One region of the Enterobacter sp. FW301-JW81 genome, then DNA from elsewhere that is predicted to be linked to it. Evidence: predicted binding sites of a transcription regulator. Region 1 holds the regulator's gene; each other region holds the start of a gene.

Region 1 (5,418 bases):
TCAATTTGCTATCCTGTCCCTGTTGTCTGTGTGGTTATTGGCAACGCAAAATACAATAAGGAGAGAAGCAATGTCGTTCGAATTACCTGCACTACCGTATGCAAAAGACGCCCTGGCACCGCACATTTCTGCGGAAACCCTGGAATATCATTACGGCAAGCATCACCAGACGTACGTCACCAACCTGAACAACCTGATCAAGGGCACCGATTTCGAAGGCAAAACGCTGGAAGAGATCGTCCGCAGCTCAGAGGGTGGCGTATTTAACAACGCCGCTCAGGTGTGGAATCACACCTTCTACTGGCACTGCCTGGCACCGAATGCCGGTGGTGAGCCTGCCGGTGAACTGGCTGCCGCCATCAACGCCGCATTTGGCAGCTTCGCGGATTTCAAAGCGAAGTTCACCGATGCCGCGATCAAGAACTTCGGCTCTGGCTGGACGTGGCTGGTCAAAGAAGCTGATGGCAAACTGGCTATCGTTTCTACGTCTAACGCGGGCACCCCGCTGACCACCAGCGCTAAGCCGCTGATGACCGTAGACGTTTGGGAACACGCTTACTACATTGATTACCGTAACGCGCGTCCTAACTACCTGGAGCACTTCTGGGCGCTGGTTAACTGGGACTTTGTGGCGAAGAACTTCGCCGCGTAAGAGACACGCAGAAGGGCTCGCCCTTCTGCGTTTTTGGTTTATTCAGCAGCGCAGGCTGCTTCCGGCTGTTTACGACCCGACATCATCACCAGCAGCAGGCCGAGGGCGGCAATGATTGCCCCCATCACCGGCACAAAGCTGTACCCCAGCCCCCCTGAAATCACGGCCCCACCGGCCGCCGCACCGAGTGCATTGCCCAGGTTGAAGGCACCAATATTGACCGAAGATGAGAGACCCGGCGCTTCATGCGCGACACGCATCACGCGCATCTGCAGCGGTGGAACCACGGCAAAGGTTGCGGCACCCCAGACGACCATCGCAATGGCGGCCCCATACTCGTTACGCGCCAGCCACGGAATGGCGATCATGATGACAATCAGCAGGGTTAAGAAGCCCTTCAGCGTCCCGCTCACGGAACGGTCGGCAAATTTCCCACCCAGATAGTTGCCAATCGAGAAGCCCACGCCAATCAGCACCAGCATTGCGGTAACAAAGAGAGGCGTCGCGTGGGTGATGTCATGCAACACCGGCGAAATGTAGGTGTAAAGGGTGAACATCGCCCCTGCCCCCAGGACGGTGGTGAGCAGCGCGGAGAGCACCTGCGGGCGCATCAGCACCGAAAGCTCTCTGCGCACGTCAGGACGTTCCCCCGCTCTGCCTTTTGGCAAGGAGAAGAACAGCGCCACCATGGCAATCACGCCTAGCCCGGCGGTCGCCAGGAAGGACATACGCCAGCCGATCGCTTCACCCAGCCAGGTCGCCGCAGGCACCCCGCCAATGTTGGCAATCGTCAGGCCCATAAACATGGTTGCCACGGCGCTCGCCTGCTTGTGTTTTGGCACCACGCTTGCCGCCACGACCGACCCCAGCCCAAAGAACGCGCCGTGGTTAAGGCTGGTCAGAATGCGAGACAGCATCAGCGTGGTGTAGTCCGGCGCAATGGCGGAAAGCACGTTGCCCAGGGTGAAAATCGCCATCAGGAAAATCAGCGCATTGCGGCGCGCGCGGTGCGAAAGGAGAAGCGTCATCAGCGGCGCGCCTACCATCACGCCGATTGCGTAGGCGCTGATTAACATGCCTGCAGCAGGGATCGAGACGTCCACGCCCCGGGCAATAACAGGCAGTAACCCCATCGGGGAGAATTCAGTGGTGCCAATCCCAAAAGCGCCAATCGCCAGGGCCAGCAGGGGAAAATTGATTTTCATGCGTCAACTCCGGATGCCGTGTCATATGGGGACACAGAACAAAGAAGCCGAAAGCATGACATCAATCACAAAAAATTAGAAGTTAACAAAATGGCAAAAGATTTTTGCATGAGAAGTAACAATTGGGGCGATCGGGAGGGAGAACGCTCTCCCTCCGCGTAAATCAGTGCAGCGCAGCCGTCAGACCGGCAGCGACAATCAGAGCCAGCACAATAACGGTGGTGAACAGCGAAAACTTCAGATCGGAACTCATCAATTTTTCTCCTTTTAATCCCCCCACGAAAAGTGAGCCTGCTCATTTTTGCACAGTTTACGTCAAAAATCTTCCTGGATTTAAACTGATAAACACTTTACCTCTTCCCCTTTTCATCAAGATAGGACAAAATTCCACGCTAAATTTATTAGCGTACCGGCCATTGACCCCCTCCTGACGTCCCGTGTCGTTTTCCCGGCGTGCCGCAACTCAACATTGCGAAATAAGGGTGAGAGAAGGCAAACGTTTACCTTCAAGTTTTTCAGGAGTTTAGGATATGGTCTGGAGTGACATTTAATGGCAACAATTAAAGACGTAGCAAAACGCGCAAACGTTTCCACTACAACCGTATCACATGTTATTAACAAAACCCGCTTCGTGGCGGAAGAGACGCGCAATGCCGTCTGGGCCGCGATCAAAGAGCTGCACTATTCGCCAAGTGCGGTTGCGCGAAGCCTCAAGGTTAATCACACCAAATCTATTGGATTGCTGGCCACCAGCAGTGAAGCGGCCTATTTTGCCGAGATCATTGAAGCAGTTGAGAAAAACTGCTTCCAGAAAGGCTATACCCTGATTCTGGGCAACGCGTGGAACAGCATTGAAAAACAGCGCGCCTACCTGTCGATGATGGCGCAAAAGCGTGTTGATGGCCTGCTGGTGATGTGTTCCGAGTATCCGGAGTCCGTGCTGTCCATGCTCGAAGAGTATCGCCATATTCCGATGGTGGTGATGGACTGGGGCGAAGCGCGCGCGGACTTCACCGATTCCGTTATCGATAACGCCTTTGAAGGCGGCTATATGGCCGGTCGTTACCTGATCGAACGCGGTCACCGCGAGATTGGCGTGATCCCGGGTCCGCTGGAGCGCAACACCGGCGCGGGCCGTCTGGCCGGCTTCATGAAAGCAATGGAAGAAGCGCTGATCAACGTGCCGGAAAACTGGATCGTGCAGGGCGACTTTGAGCCGGAGTCGGGCTACCGCGCTATGCAGCAGATCGTCTCCCAGCAGCATCGTCCGACCGCCGTGTTCTGCGGGGGCGACATCATGGCGATGGGCGCGCTCTGCGCCGCCGATGAGCTGGGCCTGCGCGTACCGCAGGATATTTCCGTGATCGGGTATGATAACGTGCGTAACGCGCGCTACTTTACGCCAGCGTTGACCACCATTCACCAGCCGAAAGATTCGCTGGGCGAAACGGCCTTCAACATGCTGATGGACAGGATCGTCAACAAGCGCGAAGAGTCGCAGTCCATTGAAGTTCACCCGCGCCTTATCGAACGCCGTTCCGTTGCGGATGGCCCGTTCCGCGACTACCGTCGTTAATCGCTCTACGGGGCCAGCTACGCTGGCTCCCGTAACCACTCCCGGTTCAGCGTTTCGCTGTCTCCCAGATAATCCAGAAGCCAGTCCATGGCGGGTGAGACGTCATTTTGCTGCCAGGTGAGGCAGCAGGCCGCATCCGGGAAGGGATTCTCCAGCGTCAGTTCAACCCATTCTCCGGTATCGATTTTTGGGCGCGCAAAGTGCACGGGCACCATCGCGACGCACAGCCCGGCGCTGAGGCACGTCGCCGACGATTCCCAGTCAGGGGCCACCACCCGCCGCTGGTTATCCAGAAGCCAGGTGATACGCTTGGGTAATGAACGGGAGGTATCCTCCAGCACCAGTGAAGGCCAGTTGCGTAGCGTATCGTCGCTCAACGGCCCTTCCATTGCCGCCAGCGGATGATCGCGTGCCACCACGCACTTCCAGCTCAGCATGCCCATATCGCGAAAGGCGTAACGTCCCCCGACCGGGATCGCCTGCGTGGCCCCAATCGCCATCTCTGCCCTGCCGTCCGCCAGCGCATCCCAGACGCCGTTGAACACCTCCTGCGAGACCCGCAGCTCGACGTCAGAAAAATGCCGATAGAAATCGACGATCATTTGCCGGGTGCGTTCCGGCTTAACGATATTATCCACCGCGATGGAAAGATGCCCCCGCCAGCCGTTGGCGATCTGCTGACACTGTTCGCGGGTGATCTGCATTTTTTTGATAACAGAACGCCCTTCCTTCAAAAACCACGCGCCGGCGGGCGTTAATTCGACATCACGATGGCGCCGTTCAAACAGCGGAACCGCCAGCCACTCTTCGAGCTGACGCACGGTGTAGCTGATAGCCGAAGGGACGCGGTGCAGCTCCTGCGCCGCACCGCTAAAGCTGCCGTTACGCGCGACAGCATCGACCACTTCAAGAGAATAATCTGACCACATTTTCTGCCTGCAAAATTTTTGAATGCACCCGCCAAATATTAGCGTTTCACAAGCGGCTTTGCACTCCCTACACTCAGCGCCAACGTACACCTGCCTCCTTAAGGAGAATAAAATAATGCAACCCAGGAAAGGTTTTTTAGTCTGGCTCGGCGGCTTAAGCGTGCTGGGCTTTTTGGCCACCGATATGTACCTGCCGGCTTTCGCCGCTATGCAGGAAGATCTGCAGACGCCTGCCGCGGCCATCAGCGCCAGCCTGAGTTTGTTCCTCGCCGGTTTTGCTTTCGCACAGCTGCTCTGGGGACCGCTCTCGGATCGCTTTGGTCGTAAACCGGTATTGCTGCTGGGTCTGGCCATTTTTGCCGTTGGCTGTCTGGGGATGCTATGGGTACGCGACGCCACCTGGCTGCTGGTGCTGCGCTTTATTCAGGCCGTGGGCGTCTGTGCCGCTGCCGTCACCTGGCAGGCGCTGGTTACCGACTACTACCCGGCTAACCGCACAAACCGTATTTTCGCCACCATTATGCCGCTCGTGGGACTCTCGCCAGCCCTTGCTCCGCTGCTGGGCAGCTGGATCCTCGCGCATTTTGACTGGCAGGCCATTTTTGCCACGCTGTTTGCCATCACGCTGGTACTAATGCTGCCGGCGTTTGCCCTCAAGCCCGCGCATAAAAAAGAGGCGCATGCTGACGCGAAGCCAATCACCTTCACTTCCCTGCTGGGCACCAAAGCGTATCGCGGCAATGTCCTGATCTATGCCGCCTGCTCGGCGAGCTTCTTCGCGTGGCTCACCGGCTCGCCGTTTATTCTGCACGATATGGGATACAGCCCGGCAGCCATCGGGCTGAGCTACGTTCCGCAGACCATCGCGTTCCTGGTGGGCGGATACGGCTGTCGTGCAGCGCTGCAAAAGTGGGAAGGTCAGCAGATGCTGCCATGGCTGCTGGTGCTGTATGCCCTGAGCGTTATCGGGACCTGGGCCGTTGGCTTTATTCCGGGCGCCGGTCTGGCTGAAATTTTGATTCCATTCTGCGTGATGGCCGTCGCGAACGGGGCGAT
Region 2 (5,418 bases), on a different contig from region 1:
TCTCTTCAACGTGCTCCAGGTTGTCGCCACAGTGTGCGCCGAGATTCAAAGACTCCCACGCCCCCTGGCTCACGCCGCCAATACGGGTTGAACTACAGGCAGCCACGCCTTCGGGCAATGGCCACTCCGGGACAATCAGTTTGGTCATAACCAGTCCACTTGATCCTTATGTTCTTCGAAATCAGCACGCATCGCCTCAATAAGGTCCACCATATCCTGCGGGATAGGCGCGTGCCACTCCATCTGAATACCGGTGATCGGGTGGTAAAGGCGCAGCATAGTCGCGTGCAGTGCCTGACGATCGAATTTACGCAAAACGCTGATGAACTCATCCGATGCGCCTTTAGGCGGACGTGGACGACCACCGTAGACCTGATCCCCCACCAGCGGATGGGTAATGTGAGCCATATGCACACGAATCTGGTGAGTACGCCCGGTTTCCAGACGCAGGCGCAGACGCGTATGAATGCGGAAGTGCTCCATAATGCGATAGTGCGTCACCGCCGGTTTACCCATCGGATGCACCGACATATGGGTACGTTTGGTTGGGTGACGGCTGATTGGCTCTTCCACCGTACCGCCAGAGGTCATATGGCCAATGGCTACCGCTTCATACTCACGGGTAATTTCGCGCAGCTGCAGCGATTCCACCAGACGGGTCTGGGCGGGAACGGTCTTCGCGACCACCATCAGACCGGTGGTGTCTTTATCCAGACGGTGCACGATGCCCGCGCGCGGGACATCCGCGATAGGTGGATAATAATGGAGAAGTGCGTTAAGTACCGTACCGTCAGGGTTCCCCGCCCCCGGATGAACAACCAGGTCGCGCGGCTTGTTGATCACCAGAATGTCATCATCTTCATAGACGATTTCCAGTGGGATATCCTGCGGCTCGAAGCGGATTTCCTCTTCGATTTCAGCATTGATGGCGACAGCTTCCCCACCTAACACTTTCTCTTTTGGTTTGTCCCAGATCTTGCCGTTTACCAGCACGCGCTGGTCAAGGATCCATTCTTTTATGCGTGAACGCGAATAATCAGGGAACAATTCGGCCAAAGCCTGATCTAAGCGTTGACCGAGCTGATTTTCGGAGACTGTTGCGGTGAGTTCTACTCGTTGTGCCATAAACTGCTTCTTCGTTTAACGTTGGGTTTTACGGCTTTGCCGTTTAATATAGTGTGCTATTGTAGCTGGTCTTAATCGGGAGCAGGAACAGAGTTTCTCCCGGACAAACATTTGAGGAAAGTCAAAACGTCATGACGCGCATGAAATATCTGGTGGCAGCGGCCACGTTGAGCCTGGCTTTGGTGGGCTGCTCCGGTTCAAATGAACAGGTCCCTGACAATCCGCCGAATGAAATCTATGCGACTGCACAACAAAAGTTGCAGGACGGTAACTGGAAACAGGCGATAACGCAACTGGAAGCGTTGGATAATCGCTATCCATTTGGTCCGTATTCGCAGCAGGTACAGTTAGATCTTATCTACGCATACTATAAAAATGCCGATCTGCCGCTGGCTCAGGCAACCATCGATCGTTTCATGCGTCTGAACCCGACTCATCCTAACATCGACTATGTGATGTACATGCGCGGCCTCACCAACATGGCGCTGGACGACAGTGCTCTGCAGGGCTTCTTCGGCGTGGATCGTTCCGACCGTGATCCGCAGCACGCGCGTGATGCCTTCAATGACTTCTCCAAACTGGTGCGCGGCTATCCGAACAGTCAGTACGTGACCGACGCGACCAAACGTCTGGTGTTCCTGAAAGACCGTCTGGCGAAATATGAATACTCCGTGGCGGAATACTATACCCGCCGTGGTGCATGGGTTGCCGTGGTTAACCGCGTAGAGGGTATGCTGCGTGACTATCCGGACACCCAGGCAACGCGCGACGGCCTGAAGCTGATGGAAAATGCCTACCGTCAGATGCAGATGACTGCTCAGGCTGATAAAGTGGCGAAAATCATCGCCGCCAACAGCAGCAACACCTGATATTGCCTCAATGTAAAACGGCAGCCCGAAGGCTGCCGTTTTTTTATTCGTTTCCGAGCGTCGCTAAAGCGCGTTAGCCCCAACACATCCAGTCAACTATGGCCCCAATTTTTGCCTTCCACAAGGTAAATCTCACCTCTTCCTGCCCTGCCTCACAAAAAAGATTCCCTGACAAAAACCGACAAAATAACGTGATCTAAATCACACATTTTGACATTAGGTCGGGTATGCTGGAATCACCAAGACGGAAAGACAAGAGGTAAAATTTATGACAATGAACATTACCAGTAAACAAATGGAAATTACTCCGGCAATTCGCCAGCACGTCGCAGACCGTCTCGCCAAACTGGATAAATGGCAAACTCATTTGATTAATCCACATATCATCCTGTCCAAGGAGCCGCAGGGTTTCATCGCTGACGCAACTATCAATACTCCAAACGGCCATCTGGTCGCCAGCGCAAAACATGAGGATATGTACACCGCAATTAACGATTTGATCAACAAGCTGGAACGGCAGCTCAATAAAGTGCAACACAAAGGTGAAGCCCGTCGCGCCACAACATCGGTGAAAGACGCCAGCTTCGCGGAAGAAGTTGAAGAAGAGTAATCCTTTAAATTGAGTGTACCGCCAACGCGCCTTCGGGCGCGTTTTTTGTTTTTTATTGACAGGGTGAAAACAGTACGGGTACTTTAACGGTATCAATCACAGGATGACTTTATGAAACTTACGCCGTTCTTCTTCGCATTCTTTTTTACCTTCCCCTGAACGGGAGGCGTTTCGTCGTGTGATAAAGAATGCGAAGACGAACAACAAGGCCTCCCACACCGGGGGGCCTTTTTTATTGATAACGATAAAATGAGACAGGCAACACTATGACACCGGAAAACCCGTTACTGGATCTGCGAGTAAAAATCAGCGCGCTGGACGAGAAGCTGCTGGCGCTGCTGGCCGAACGCCGAGCCCTTGCCGTTGAAGTGGGCAAAGCCAAGCTGGACTCCCATCGCCCGGTCCGTGATATTGACCGCGAGCGCGATCTGCTGGAACGTCTCATTCAGCTCGGTAAAGCGCATCACCTCGATGCCCACTACATCACCCGGTTGTTCCAGCTCATCATTGAAGACTCCGTTCTGACCCAGCAAGCGCTGCTCCAGCAGCATCTGAACAAAACCAATCCACACTCTGCACGTGTCGCTTTCCTTGGGCCAAAGGGCTCTTATTCTCACCTGGCCGCACGTCAGTATGCCGCACGCCATTTCGAAGAATTTATTGAGAGCGGCTGTGCAAAATTCGCCGATATTTTCAACCAGGTCGAGACCGGCCAGGCGGATTACGCCGTGGTGCCGATTGAAAACACCAGCTCCGGCGCCATCAACGACGTCTACGATTTGCTGCAGCACACCACTCTTTCGCTGGTTGGTGAGCTGACGATCCCTATCGATCACTGCGTGCTGGTCTCCGGCTCAACGGACCTGAGCAAGATCGAAACGGTTTACAGTCATCCACAGCCGTTCCAGCAGTGCAGCCAGTTCCTGAACCGCTATCCGAACTGGAAAATTGAGTACACCGAAAGCACCTCGGCGGCGATGGAAAAAGTGGCGCAGGCTAACTCCCCAACCGTTGCTGCGCTCGGCAGCGAAGCGGGCGGCGCGCTGTATGGTTTACAGGTGCTGGAGCGCAACCTGGCAAACCAGACGCAAAATATTACCCGCTTCGTGGTGCTGGCCCGCAAGGCCATCAACGTTTCAGACCAGGTACCGGCCAAAACCACGCTGCTGATGGCGACCGGGCAGCAGGCCGGCGCGCTGGTTGAAGCCCTGCTGGTGCTGCGTAACCACAACCTGATCATGACCAGGCTGGAATCACGTCCGATCCACGGTAATCCATGGGAAGAGATGTTTTATCTCGATATCCAGGCCAACCTGGAGTCTGCTTCCATGCAGAAAGCCCTGCGCGAGCTGGGCGAAATCACCCGCTCCATGAAAGTGCTGGGCTGCTATCCGAGCGAAAACGTCGTGCCGGTCGATCCGAGCTAACGTTCGATAAAGCGGCTTTTCTTCACCCCTGCCACGCTCACGGGCAGGGTGAAGATGGCGCCGGAGAGCGGATACTTCGCCACCTCCTCCGCATCCATATTTTCCCGCGTCGTCGTAATGAACAGCGTTTTCATATCATCGCCGCCAAAACAGACCATCGTCGGGCAACGTACCGGCATTTCATACTCTTCCAGCTGTTCCCCTTCTGGAGAAAAACGCGCGATACGCCAGCCGTCAAACAGCGCGCTCCAGTAGCAGCCCTCCACATCCATTGCCGCGCCGTCCGGTATCCCCTCGCCCTCTTTAAACTGACGAAACACCTCGCGCCTGCCCGGCTCACCCTGCTCATCAAGCGGGGTACGGTAAATCACGCCGTTTGGCGTGTCGGAGGTAAACATCCACTGGTTATCCGGGCTAAACGCTAAGCCATTGTGCCCGTGAATATCGCACTGGATCACTTTCGGCGTCAGATCGTTATCGATACGCATCAGCAGCGCGCCGTTGTAATCCCCCGGCCCCCAGAAGGTCCCGGCATAGAAGCGCCCCTGACTGTCGGTTCCCCCATCGTTAAAACGCGCCAGCTGCGGGTTAGAGGGGTTATCACACACCTTGCGCTGCAGGAGGCCATGCTTATCGGCAAGCCAGATGCCGCTGCGCATGGCGACGATAAACCCGCCGCGCTCGCGCAGCGCGAAACAGCCTACCTCCTCATGGAAAGAGAGCACGGTGTGTTCCGCCGTCGGCAGATGGTATCGGTGGATTTCCCCTTCCAGGATATCGGCCCAGTAGAGTGCGCGCTCTTCTGCGCTCCACGTCGGGCATTCAGGCAGATGCCCGGTGTAATTTAACAGCAGCTGCAGTTCAGCCATGACAGTTCCCCAAAATGAAAAAAGCCAGCGATGCTGGCTTTTAGTATATACATCATCGCATTACTGGCGACTGTCATTTGCCTGGCGCAACAGCGTGCGGCTCTCACTCTGGAAACGCTGCGCGTAATCGCCAAACCAGTGTTCGACCTTGCGGAAGCTGTCGATAAACGCCTGCTTGTCTCCGTGCTCCAGCAGCGTAATGGCTTCACCAAACCGCTGATAGTAGCGCTTGATGAGCGCCAGGTTGTTTTCGGACGACATGATAATATCCGCGTACAGCTGCGGATCCTGCGCAAACAGACGCCCGACCATCGCCAGCTCCAGACGATAAATAGGTGAAGAGAGCGCCAGCAGCTGTTCAAGCTGCACGTTCTCTTCCGCCAGATGCAGACCGTAGGCAAACGTCGCGAAGTGGCGCAGCGCCTGAATGAAGGCCATGTTCTGATCGTGCTCGACCGCGCTGATGCGGTGCAGCCGCGCGCCCCAGACCTGAATCTGTTCCAGGAACCACTGATAGG
Region 3 (5,418 bases), on a different contig from region 1:
GCGGTGCCCTTCGTTGCGGCTTTCGTGGTAGTGACGGATTGCCAGCAGACCCGCGTATTCCCCCTGCGCGCCGGAGTTCGGCTGCATGCAGAGCGCGTCATAGCCGGTCAGCTTCACAAGCCAGTCGGAAAGCTGGTTGATCATCATATGATAACCTTCCGCCTGCTCTGGCGGGCAGAACGGGTGAAGCTCGGAGAATTCAGGCCAGGTGATTGGGATCATCTCTGCAGCGGCGTTCAGCTTCATGGTGCAGGAACCCAGCGGGATCATCGCCTGATTCAGCGCCAGATCTTTGCGCTCCAGTGAGTGCATGTAACGCATCATCTCGGTTTCGCTGTGATAGCGATTAAAGACCGGGTGCGTCAGGATGGCATCGTTACGCAGCATGCTTTCCTGAATGGAGCGGCTGTCGAGCGCGACCTCTTTGTCGAGCGCGTCAATGTCCAGACCGTGCGCGTCACCCAGCAGCACGCTGAACAGGTTCAGGATATCGTCGCGGGTGGTGCTTTCATCCAGCGTAATGCCGACGGCGTTGTGGATGTCGCTGCGCAGGTTGATCTCTGCTGCATTCGCACGAGCCAGCACGGCCGCTTTGTCCGCCACGTCCACACACAGCGTGTCGAAGTAGTGGCCATGGCGCAGCTTAAGGCCTTTCTGCTGCAGGCCGCAGGCCAGAATATCCGCCAGGCGGTGAATGCGGCTGGCAATGCGTTTCAGGCCAGCCGGGCCGTGGAACACGGCATACAGGCTGGCGATGTTGGCCAGCAGCACCTGGGAGGTACAGATATTGGAGTTCGCTTTCTCGCGGCGAATATGCTGCTCGCGGGTCTGCATCGCCATGCGCAGCGCGGTGTTACCGGCGGCATCTTTCGATACGCCGATGATGCGGCCAGGCATGGAGCGTTTGAATTCATCTTTCGCGCCGAAGAACGCCGCGTGCGGGCCGCCGTAGCCCATCGGTACGCCGAAGCGCTGCGCAGAGCCGAAGACAATGTCCGCGCCCTGTTTGCCTGGCGCCGTCAGCAGCACCAGCGCCATAAAATCGGCAGCAACGCTGACAACCACTTTACGGGATTTCAGCTCGGCAATCAGCGCGCTGTAATCATGCACCTCACCAGTGGTGCCCACCTGCTGCAACAGCACGCCGAAGACGTCCTGGTGATCCAGCACCTTGTCAGCGTCGTCGACAATCACGTCAAAGCCGAAGGTTTCCGCACGGGTGCGCACCACATCCAGCGTCTGCGGATGCACGTCCGCCGCCACGAAGAAGCGGTTAGCGTTTTTCAGCTTGCTGACGCGTTTTGCCATCGCCATGGCTTCGGCGGCGGCGGTCGCTTCGTCCAGCAGAGACGCGGAGGCGATATCCATACCGGTCAGATCCAGCGTTACCTGCTGGAAGTTCAGCAGCGCTTCCAGGCGGCCCTGAGAGACTTCTGGCTGATACGGGGTGTAAGCGGTGTACCAGCCCGGGTTTTCCAGCATGTTGCGCAGGATAACCGGCGGCAACTGCACGTTGGTGTAGCCCATGCCAATGTAAGACTTATAGCGCTTGTTCAGGCCTGCAATAGCCTTCAGCTCCGCCAGCGCGGCGAATTCCGTGGTGGCTTCCCCCACCTGAGGCGGTGTGGCAAGCTGGATGTCTTTTGGCACAATCTGGCCGATCAGTGCGTTTAATGAATCCGCGCCAACCGTCTTCAGCATCTCCTGCTGTTGCTGAGCATCCGGCCCAATGTGACGTTCAATGAAGGCGCCACGGTTTTCAAGCTGGCTTAAAGTCTGTGTCATGAGCGATGGTTCCTGAAACGTGCAGTGAATCGTAGTTATCTGTAACGCTGTTGCCCGGTGGCGCTAACGCTTACCGGGCCTACGTTGACCTGTAGGCCGGATAAGCGCAGCGCCATCCGGCAAAACGTTATTCGTCTTCCAGTAGGGCTTCGTACGCGGTCGCATCCAGCAGCGCGGCAACCTGCGATTCGTCGCTGGCTTTGATCTTGAAGATCCAGCCGCCTTCATAAGGCTCGCTGTTGACCAGCTCCGGGGAGTCGCTCAGCGCGTCGTTGACGGCGACAATTTCACCGCTTACCGGTGCGTAGATGTCGGATGCCGCTTTTACGGACTCCGCCACGGCGCAGTCGTCGCCTGCGCTGACGGTTGCGCCTACTTCAGGCAGGTCAACAAACACCATGTCGCCCAGCAGCTCCTGTGCGTGCTCGGTGATCCCTACGGTGTAAGTGCCGTCCGCCTCTTTGCGCAGCCACTCGTGTTCTTTGCTGTATTTCAGTTCTGCTGGCACATTGCTCATTGAAGTTCTCCTGATAAAAATGATTAGGCGACCGGCTTACCGGCGCGAACAAAAATCGGTTTGGTTACGTTGACCGGCATTTCACGGTTGCGGATTTGCACCACCGCCGTTTCGCCAATGCCTGCCGGCACGCGTGCCAGTGCAATACTGTAGCCCAGCGTCGGGGAGAAGGTTCCGCTGGTGATCACGCCTTCGCGGTGATTGCCGTCGGCATCGGTAAAACGTACAGGCAGTTCACCGCGCAGCACGCCCTTCTCAGTCATCACCAGGCCCACCAGCTGTTCAGTGCCTTTTTCGCGCTGCATCTCCAGCGCTTCACGGCCAATAAATTCACGGTCAGCCGGTTCCCACGCGATGGTCCAGCCCATATTGGCCGCCAGCGGTGAAACACCCTCATCCATCTCCTGACCGTAGAGGTTCATGCCCGCCTCCAGACGCAGCGTATCGCGCGCGCCAAGGCCCGCAGGCTTCACGCCCGCTTCCACCAGCGCACGCCAGAAATCAGCAGCCTTCTCGTTTGGCATCGCAATTTCGTAGCCCGCTTCACCGGTGTAGCCGGTGGTGGCGATGAACAGATCCCCCGCCTGTACGCCGAAGAACGGCTTCATGCCTTCTGTGGCTTTACGCTGCTCGTCGTTGAACAGAGACGCGGCTTTCGCCTGCGCGTTCGGCCCCTGCACGGCGATCAGCGACAGATCGTCACGGACGGTGATGTCGATGGCGTAAGGTTCGGCGTGTTGGGTGATCCAGGAGAGGTCTTTTTCGCGGGTGGCGGAGTTTACAACGAGGCGGAAGAAATCTTCAGTGAAGTAATAGACGATGAGGTCGTCAATCACGCCGCCGGAGGCATTCAGCATGCCAGTATAGAGCGCTTTACCCGGCGTCTTCAGTTTGGCGACGTCATTTGCCAGCAGATAGCGCAAAAACTCCCGGGTGCGGCTGCCGCGCAGATCGACAATTGTCATGTGGGACACGTCGAACATACCGGCATCGGTGCGCACCGCGTGGTGCTCATCAATCTGCGAGCCGTAGTGCAGCGGCATCATCCAGCCGTGGAAGTCCACCATGCGGGCGCCGCATAACACGTGTTGTTCGTACAAAGGAGTCTGTTGAGCCATCTTGTCCTCGTTGAAAAAATTCACCGTGAAACCCGGTATCGGCCCCGTTATCAGGCACCGACGCAAACGTTCTCTTTTACCTGAACTTACCACCGAAACCGGCGGTTAACCATAAGGTAAAACGGGTCATCACATTAGCTTATGACCAAAAAACGCTAAAAAGCCTACAGAGTTATTCACTGGAAAAATGCGATTAAACCCGCACAAAATTAACATCACGCTAACAGGATTTAGCACATGGTGATATTTCATGCGGAAAAATGGGCCGAATTTCCGTGACGGGAAAAACACGACATTAGATTATCTAATGCGAAAAAAGCAGTGAAATTAGATTATTTCAAACGAGGGAATTTCCCCGGCGCAGAGGCCGGGAAAATAAAGTGTGACGGGGGTCTAAATTAGCGTAGCCAGTCCGGCAGGTCGTTAAGACCCATTGCCTGGCGAAGGAGCTGAGGCTTAACACCCGGAAGGGTATCGGCAAGCTTGAGGCCGATGTCGCGCAGCAGTTTTTTCGCCGGATTAGCACCGGCAAACAGCTCGCGGAAGCCCTGCATACCCGCCAGCATCATCGCCGCGCTGTGCTTGCGGCTGCGTTCGTAGCGACGCAGATAAAGATGCTGGCCGATGTCCTTCCCTTCGCGATGCAGGCGACGCAGTTCTTCCACCAGCTCCGCCGCATCCATAAAGCCAAGATTAACGCCCTGCCCGGCCAGCGGATGTATGGTGTGAGCCGCATCTCCTACCAGCGCCAGACGGTGCGCCGCAAACTGGCGCGCGTAGCGGCCGGTTAACGGGAAGACCTGCCGCTCGCTTTCAAGCGTGCACAGCCCAAGACGATTATCAAACGCCACGCACAGTGCCTGATTGAAAGCATCAGGGGTAGCCTCCTGCATCAGCCGGGCTTTTTCCGGCACCAGCGACCAGACAATCGAGCACAGGTGCGGATCTGCAAGCGGCAGGAACGCCAGAATGCCGTCGTTGTGGAAAATCTGCCGCGCCACGCCGCCGTGCGGCTCTTCGGTGCGGATCGTCGCGACCAGCGCGTGATGACGGTAATCCCAGTAGGTCAGCGGAATATCCGCTTTGTTGCGCAGCCAGGAGTTCGCGCCGTCAGCCCCCACTACCAGACGTGCGGTCAGCATGTCGCCGCTTTGCAGGGTGATAAACGCCTCGTTTTCGCCCCACGCCACCTGCTGGATTTGCGCGGGTGCCATCAGGGTAATATCGCTACATGACTGCGCCTTTTGCCACAGCGCATGATGGATAACGGCATTCTCGATAATGTGGCCAAGGTGGCTATAGCCCATGCTTTCATCATCAAAAGCAATATGACCGAAGCTGTCTTTATCCCACACTTCCATGCCGTGATAGCAGCTGGCGCGCTGCGCCACGATATCCGACCAGACGCCAAGGTGCGTCAGCAGCTTTTCGCTGGCTGCATTAATGGCCGAGACGCGCAGTTCCGGCGGCGCATCCTGGGCTACGGGCTGAGGCTGCTTTTGCTCCAGCACCGCCACGCGCAGGCCGCTGCCCTGTAAGCCACAGGCCAGCGCCAGTCCTACCATACCGCCGCCAACGATGGCGACATCAACATTTTGCACGGTGATAACTCCTTAACGCGCGACCCAACCAAGAGTCCGCTGCGCCAGCACGTCACGTGCCGGAATGAATAATTCCATCGCCATCAGCCCGAGGTTGCGGCCCGCAACCAGCGGCGCCCAGCGATTGGCAAACAGATGAACCAGGCCATCGGTGACGCCAATCGTCGCCTCTTTATCCGCCTGGCGGCGCTTCTGGTAATGGCTGAGCACCGGGTATGCGCCACAGTCTTTTTGCTCGTCCCACGCCTGAGAAAGCGTTTCCGCCAGACTCATCACGTCGCGTAACCCAAGGTTGAACCCCTGACCGGCGATAGGATGCAGCGTCTGCGCGGCATTCCCGACAAGCGCCAGACGATGGGAGATGGACTGCGAGGACGTGGTCAGCGAAAGCGGGTAT
Region 4 (5,418 bases), on a different contig from region 1:
TTGGCACCAGCACGGTTGCGCCAAACATGGCGAACAGGTGCTGCAAACTAAGCGGGATAGTCTGTAAAAGCGGCGGTCTTTCACTCACCCCGATAGCACGGCGCGTCATAGTGTTTTCCTCTGAGATGGTTAGTTATGTGTGTTTTATTCAAAAAAAAGCCGACTATCAAAGTCGGCTTATTTATCGTTATTCGATTATTTCGTACCAAAGATCTTATCGCCAGCATCGCCCAGCCCCGGGATGATGTACCCGTGCTCGTTCAGCCCCTGGTCGATAGATGCGGTATACAGCTCAACGTCCGGGTGCGCTTTTTCCAGCGCCGCGATCCCTTCCGGTGCCGCAACCAGCACCAGCACCTTAATGCTGCTGCAGCCCGCTTTTTTCAGCAGGTCGATGGTAGCGATCATTGAACCGCCGGTCGCCAGCATCGGGTCAACCACCAGCGCCATACGCTCGTCGATGTTAGACACCAGCTTCTGGAAGTAAGGAACCGGCTCAAGGGTTTCTTCGTTACGGTAGATCCCCACCACGCTGATACGCGCGCTTGGCACATGCTCAAGCACGCCTTCCATCATGCCGAGACCGGCACGCAGGATTGGCACAACGGTAATTTTCTTCCCTTTGATCTGCTCAACCTGCACCGGGCCGTTCCAGCCTTCGATGGTGACTTTTTCTGTTTCCAGATCGGAGGTCGCTTCGTAGGTCAGCAGGCTGCCGACTTCAGAGGCCAGTTCGCGAAAACGCTTCGTGCTGATGTCATGCTCACGCATCAGGCCCAACTTGTGTTTAACGAGTGGGTGTTTCACTTCCACAATCTTCATTCTCTTTCTCCTCTGAGGTGGCATCCGCAAAAAAATCGCGGGATTATACCGCTTTTTTCGGATTAGGCCATACCCATCTTGCTTGACGTATATCAAGCAAAGTGATTTAGAGACAAAAAAACCGGAGGCGAAACTCCGGCTTGGGTGCGGGGTTCTGCCGGGTGGCGCTAACGCTTACCCGGCCTACACGTCCCGTAGGCCCGGTAAGCGCAGCGCCACCGGGCAATTATAGCTGCTCGCCGTTGCTCGCAATCACCTGCTTATACCAGTCGAACGACTTTTTCTTGCTGCGGTTCAGCGTGCCGTTACCTTCATTGTCTTTATCGACAAAGATAAAGCCGTAGCGCTTTTTCATTTCGCCCGTTCCGGCAGACACCAGGTCGATGCAGCCCCACGGGGTGTAGCCCATCAGATCCACGCCATCTTCCACCACCGCTTTTTTCATCTCGCGGATGTGTGCGGCCAGGTAATCAATACGGTACTGATCGTTCACGGTGCCGTCGCTCTCCTGCACGTCGATAGCGCCAAAGCCGTTCTCAACGATGAACAGCGGCAGCTGGTAGTGATCCCAGAACCAGTTCAGGGAGTAGCGCAGCCCTACCGGGTCAATCTGCCAGCCCCAGTCGGATTTCTGCACGTACGGGTTAGAGACCAGGCTCTTGCTCTCGTCGTAGTCCAGCTGCGGATTATCCGCCGTCGCTTTGGTGGCGAAAGACATGTAATAGCTGAATCCGATGTAGTCCACGCAGCCCTGCGTCAGCGCCGCTTTATCTTCTTCGGTAATATCCAGCGCAAATCCACGACGCTCAAAGTAGTTGAGCAGGTGCTGCGGGTACCTGCCGCGCACGTGCACGTCGGTGAACCAGTAGCGGCGGTGCATGGCGTTCATCGCCATCATCATATCGTCAGGCGCGCAGGTCAGCGGATAGATAGGACACATGGCAATCATGCAGCCGATCTGCAGCGACGGATTAATCTCGCGCCCCGCCTTCACCGCCAGGGCGCTCGCCACCAGCTCATAGTGCGCGGCCTGGAACATCACCGGCTCGCGGTCTTCGCCCGGCTCATACTTCAGCCCGGAATTGGTAAACGGCGCAAAGTCTTCGTGGAAGTTGGCCTGGTTGTTGATCTCGTTGAAGGTCATCCAGTACTTCACTTTATGCTGGTAGCGCTGGAAAACGACGTGTGCGAAGCGAACAAAGAAGTCGATCAGCTTGCGGTTGCGCCATCCGCCGTACTCCGTGACCAGATGGAAAGGCATTTCGAAGTGAGAGAGCGTGATAACCGGCTCGATGCCGTATTTCAGGCATTCGTCGAACAGATCGTCATAGAACTTCAGACCCGCCTCGTTAGGCTCCCGCTCGTCCCCTTTGGGGAAAATACGCGTCCAGGCAATAGAGGTACGGAAGCATTTGAACCCCATCTCGGCAAAGAGCCTGATGTCTTCCTTATAGCGATGGTAGAAATCGATGGCTTCGTGGTTCGGGTAGTTTTTCCCGGGCAGCACGCCGTTGGTGATTTCACGCGGTACGCCGTGCGCGCCGGCGGTCATGACGTCGGCGACGCTCACCCCTTTGCCGCCCTCTTTCCAGCCGCCTTCCAGCTGATGCGCGGCAACCGCGCCGCCCCATAGAAAACCTGCTTTAAATCCTGACATACTCTTTCCCTCATTCGATGTTGCGGATTGCTGACGGATACTGCTGTCTGAAGTGGTAAACCGCGCCAATTAACCCGGCGCGGTTGCCGTGGCTGACAACATCGGCGATATCCGCGATGCCAAACCACGCGAGATGGGTGCGGAGCAAATCCATAAAACCGGGCCGCTCCGCAATTCCGCCGCCAATGAAAATGGTCTGCGGATCGAAAACATTCGCCAGGTTATAAAGACCTGTCGCAATGCCGTTAAGAAAATCATCCACCAGGCGACGGCACGCGGCGTCGCCTGCGTCATAACCGTCAAAAATGGCTTCTCCGGTCACGTCATCCAGCGCCAGCCCGTGACAATCGGCGTAACGCTTGCGCAGGGTGCGTAACGTGCAGTTTTCATTCATGGAGTGGCGGACAACGCGTCTTGAGTCCGCCCTTTCCGTGAGCATGTAGCCGAATTCCCCGGCGCGAAAACGCGCCCCGTGAACCAGCTTGCCATTGCAGAAAATCGCCCCGCCGATCCCGGTGCCGATAGTCAGCACCAGAAAGTTGTCGATATCCGTCGCCTTGCCCTGCCAGCGCTCCGCCAGCAGCACGCAGTTAGCGTCATTCTCGACAGTGACCGGTAATCCCGTCTGCGCCTCAAGCCAGGCTTTCATCGCGAATTGATCGAAGCGGCGAATCGCCCCGCCCATCTCGATAAACCCGGTATGCGGATTCACATACCCCGGCGCGCTGACGGCGATCCCCGCAAGCCCGGGATGCGCCGCCACCCAGTTCAGCATCTGCGAAAGGATGGCCTCGCCGTCGCTGTTCTTAATGGCGGCCTTATCCCTCTGCAGCAGCGCTCCCTGCCCCGTCGCGATACCCATTTTTAATGCAGTGCCACCAATATCAAATGCGGCGATGTTCATGCCTTCATCCCTCCTGAATGAAACTGAAACCGGTTTCAGTTTATGATGTTCATTCCGCAAACCGCTTGCAAGCAGATCGCCGAAACCGGTTTCATTTTCGTGAACGGAATCAAGTTTGCGCGCAGTCCGGGACGCAACAGAAAAAAAAATCCTCTCGCCGAGAATAGGCTCGCAAACGTTTGCCTGGACTGTTAGAATTGCGCCGATTTTTCTTACTAGCTATGCAATCGCGTGGGGACTTGAGCCGTGACCAACAAAACTTCTCTCAGCTACAAAGATGCCGGTGTTGATATTGACGCAGGTAATGCGCTGGTTGACCGAATCAAAGGTGTGGTGAAAAAAACCCGCCGCCCGGAAGTGATGGGTGGTCTGGGTGGATTCGGCGCACTGTGCGCGCTGCCGCAAAAATATCGTGAACCTGTTCTGGTCTCGGGTACTGACGGTGTAGGCACAAAGCTGCGCCTGGCGATGGATTTAAAACGTCACGACACGATCGGTATCGATCTGGTCGCGATGTGCGTAAACGACCTGGTGGTTCAGGGTGCAGAGCCGCTGTTCTTCCTCGACTATTACGCGACCGGCAAACTGGACGTGGATACCGCAGCCAGCGTGATTAGCGGCATCGCCGAAGGCTGCCTGCAGTCAGGCTGTGCGCTGGTCGGCGGCGAAACCGCGGAAATGCCGGGCATGTACCACGGTGAAGATTATGACGTCGCAGGCTTCTGCGTCGGCGTGGTAGAAAAATCAGAAATTATCGACGGCAGCAAAGTGGCCGATGGCGACGTGCTGATCGCCCTGGCCTCCAGCGGCCCGCACTCTAACGGCTACTCTCTGGTGCGTAAAATCCTTGAGGTGAGCGGCTGCGACCCACTGACCACCGAGCTTGAAGGTAAACCGCTGGCCGACCATCTGCTGGCGCCGACACGCATCTACGTGAAAAACGTGCTTGAGCTTATCGAGAACGTCGACGTTCACGCTATCGCTCACCTGACCGGCGGCGGCTTCTGGGAAAACATTCCGCGCGTGCTGCCGGATAACACGCAGGCGGTGATCGACGAATCGTCATGGCAGTGGCCAGCCGTCTTCAACTGGCTGCAGACCGCAGGCAACGTGAGCTCTCACGAAATGTATCGCACCTTTAACTGCGGCGTAGGTATGGTTATCGCCCTGCCGGCAAGCGAAGCGGATAAAGCGGTTAAGCTGCTGACAGAGAAAGGTGAAAACGCGTGGAAAATCGGTACGATTAAAGCTTCCGATTCCGAACAGCGTGTGGTCATTGAATGAAAAACATCGTGGTGCTCATTTCCGGCAACGGAAGCAATTTGCAGGCGATAATTGACGCCTGCAAACAGAAGAAAATCAACGGCACCATTCGGGCAGTATTCAGCAACAAGGCCGATGCGTTCGGCCTTGAGCGCGCGCGGGAAGCGAATATTCCCGCGCACGCGCTGGAAGCCAGCCAGTTTGCCGGTCGCGAAGCCTTTGACCGCGAGCTGGTTCAGGAGATTGATGCCTACGCCCCTGACGTCGTGGTGCTGGCAGGGTATATGCGTATTCTGAGCCCGGCTTTTGTCGCGCATTACGCAGGCCGTCTGCTGAATATTCACCCTTCGCTTCTGCCGAAATATCCCGGCCTGCACACCCATCGTCAGGTTCTGGAAAACGGCGATGAAGAGCATGGCACCTCCGTGCATTTCGTTACTGACGAACTGGACGGCGGTCCGGTGATCCTGCAGGCGAAAGTCCCGGTCTTTGACGGCGACAGCGAAGAAGAGGTGACTGAACGCGTGCAGAGCCAGGAGCATGCCATTTACCCGCTGGTGGTCAGCTGGTTTGTTGACGGGCGTCTGGCAATGCGCGACGGCGCAGCCTGGCTGGACGGCGTGAAGTTACCCCCACAGGGTTATGCGGCGGAAGAGTAGTTGGATATGTCGGGTAGCGCTGCCACGCTTACCCGACCTGTACATTGCATTACCCGATATTCCCTTCTCCAACCTTCTAAAATCCCCAACAAAAAAATAACTGTCATACTTTT

The links. Region 1 encodes PurR, which represses purine synthesis genes. Its sites were predicted from a motif close to CANGCAAACGTTTGCNTG; they were not measured.
Region 2: the regulator PurR is predicted to act here: its motif matches at 2,148-2,165, upstream of raiA (ribosome-associated translation inhibitor RaiA).
Region 3: the regulator PurR is predicted to act here: its motif matches at 3,480-3,497, upstream of gcvT (glycine cleavage system aminomethyltransferase GcvT).
Region 4: the regulator PurR is predicted to act here: its motif matches at 3,552-3,569, upstream of purM (phosphoribosylformylglycinamidine cyclo-ligase).

Annotation. Positions count from the first base shown of each region.
Region 1 is NZ_JBYTBA010000001.1:623,751-629,168, reverse strand. Features, by position in the region: gene sodB (superoxide dismutase [Fe]) at 71-652, shown strand; gene AC3WOK_RS03010 (MFS transporter) at 691-1,857, opposite strand; gene cydH (cytochrome bd-I oxidase subunit CydH) at 2,021-2,110, opposite strand; gene purR (HTH-type transcriptional repressor PurR) at 2,408-3,433, shown strand; gene punR (DNA-binding transcriptional activator PunR) at 3,451-4,362, opposite strand; gene punC (purine nucleoside transporter PunC) at 4,478-5,418, shown strand, end outside.
Region 2 is NZ_JBYTBA010000007.1:3,497-8,914, forward strand. Features, by position in the region: gene yfiH (purine nucleoside phosphorylase YfiH) at 1-148, opposite strand, end outside; gene rluD (23S rRNA pseudouridine(1911/1915/1917) synthase RluD) at 145-1,125, opposite strand; gene bamD (outer membrane protein assembly factor BamD) at 1,257-1,994, shown strand; gene raiA (ribosome-associated translation inhibitor RaiA) at 2,263-2,604, shown strand; Phe leader region at 2,715-2,840, shown strand; gene pheL (pheA operon leader peptide PheL) at 2,716-2,763, shown strand; gene pheA (bifunctional chorismate mutase/prephenate dehydratase) at 2,871-4,031, shown strand; gene AC3WOK_RS19705 (SMP-30/gluconolactonase/LRE family protein) at 4,028-4,900, opposite strand; gene tyrA (bifunctional chorismate mutase/prephenate dehydrogenase) at 4,961-5,418, opposite strand, start outside.
Region 3 is NZ_JBYTBA010000003.1:73,546-78,963, forward strand. Features, by position in the region: gene gcvP (aminomethyl-transferring glycine dehydrogenase) at 1-1,785, opposite strand, end outside; gene gcvH (glycine cleavage system protein GcvH) at 1,913-2,302, opposite strand; gene gcvT (glycine cleavage system aminomethyltransferase GcvT) at 2,326-3,420, opposite strand; gene ubiI (FAD-dependent 2-octaprenylphenol hydroxylase) at 3,819-5,021, opposite strand; gene ubiH (2-octaprenyl-6-methoxyphenyl hydroxylase) at 5,034-5,418, opposite strand, start outside.
Region 4 is NZ_JBYTBA010000002.1:127,672-133,089, reverse strand. Features, by position in the region: gene uraA (uracil permease) at 1-109, opposite strand, end outside; gene upp (uracil phosphoribosyltransferase) at 196-822, opposite strand; gene AC3WOK_RS07580 (6-phospho-beta-glucosidase) at 1,049-2,479, opposite strand; gene bglK (beta-glucoside kinase BglK) at 2,490-3,383, opposite strand; gene purM (phosphoribosylformylglycinamidine cyclo-ligase) at 3,630-4,667, shown strand; gene purN (phosphoribosylglycinamide formyltransferase) at 4,664-5,305, shown strand.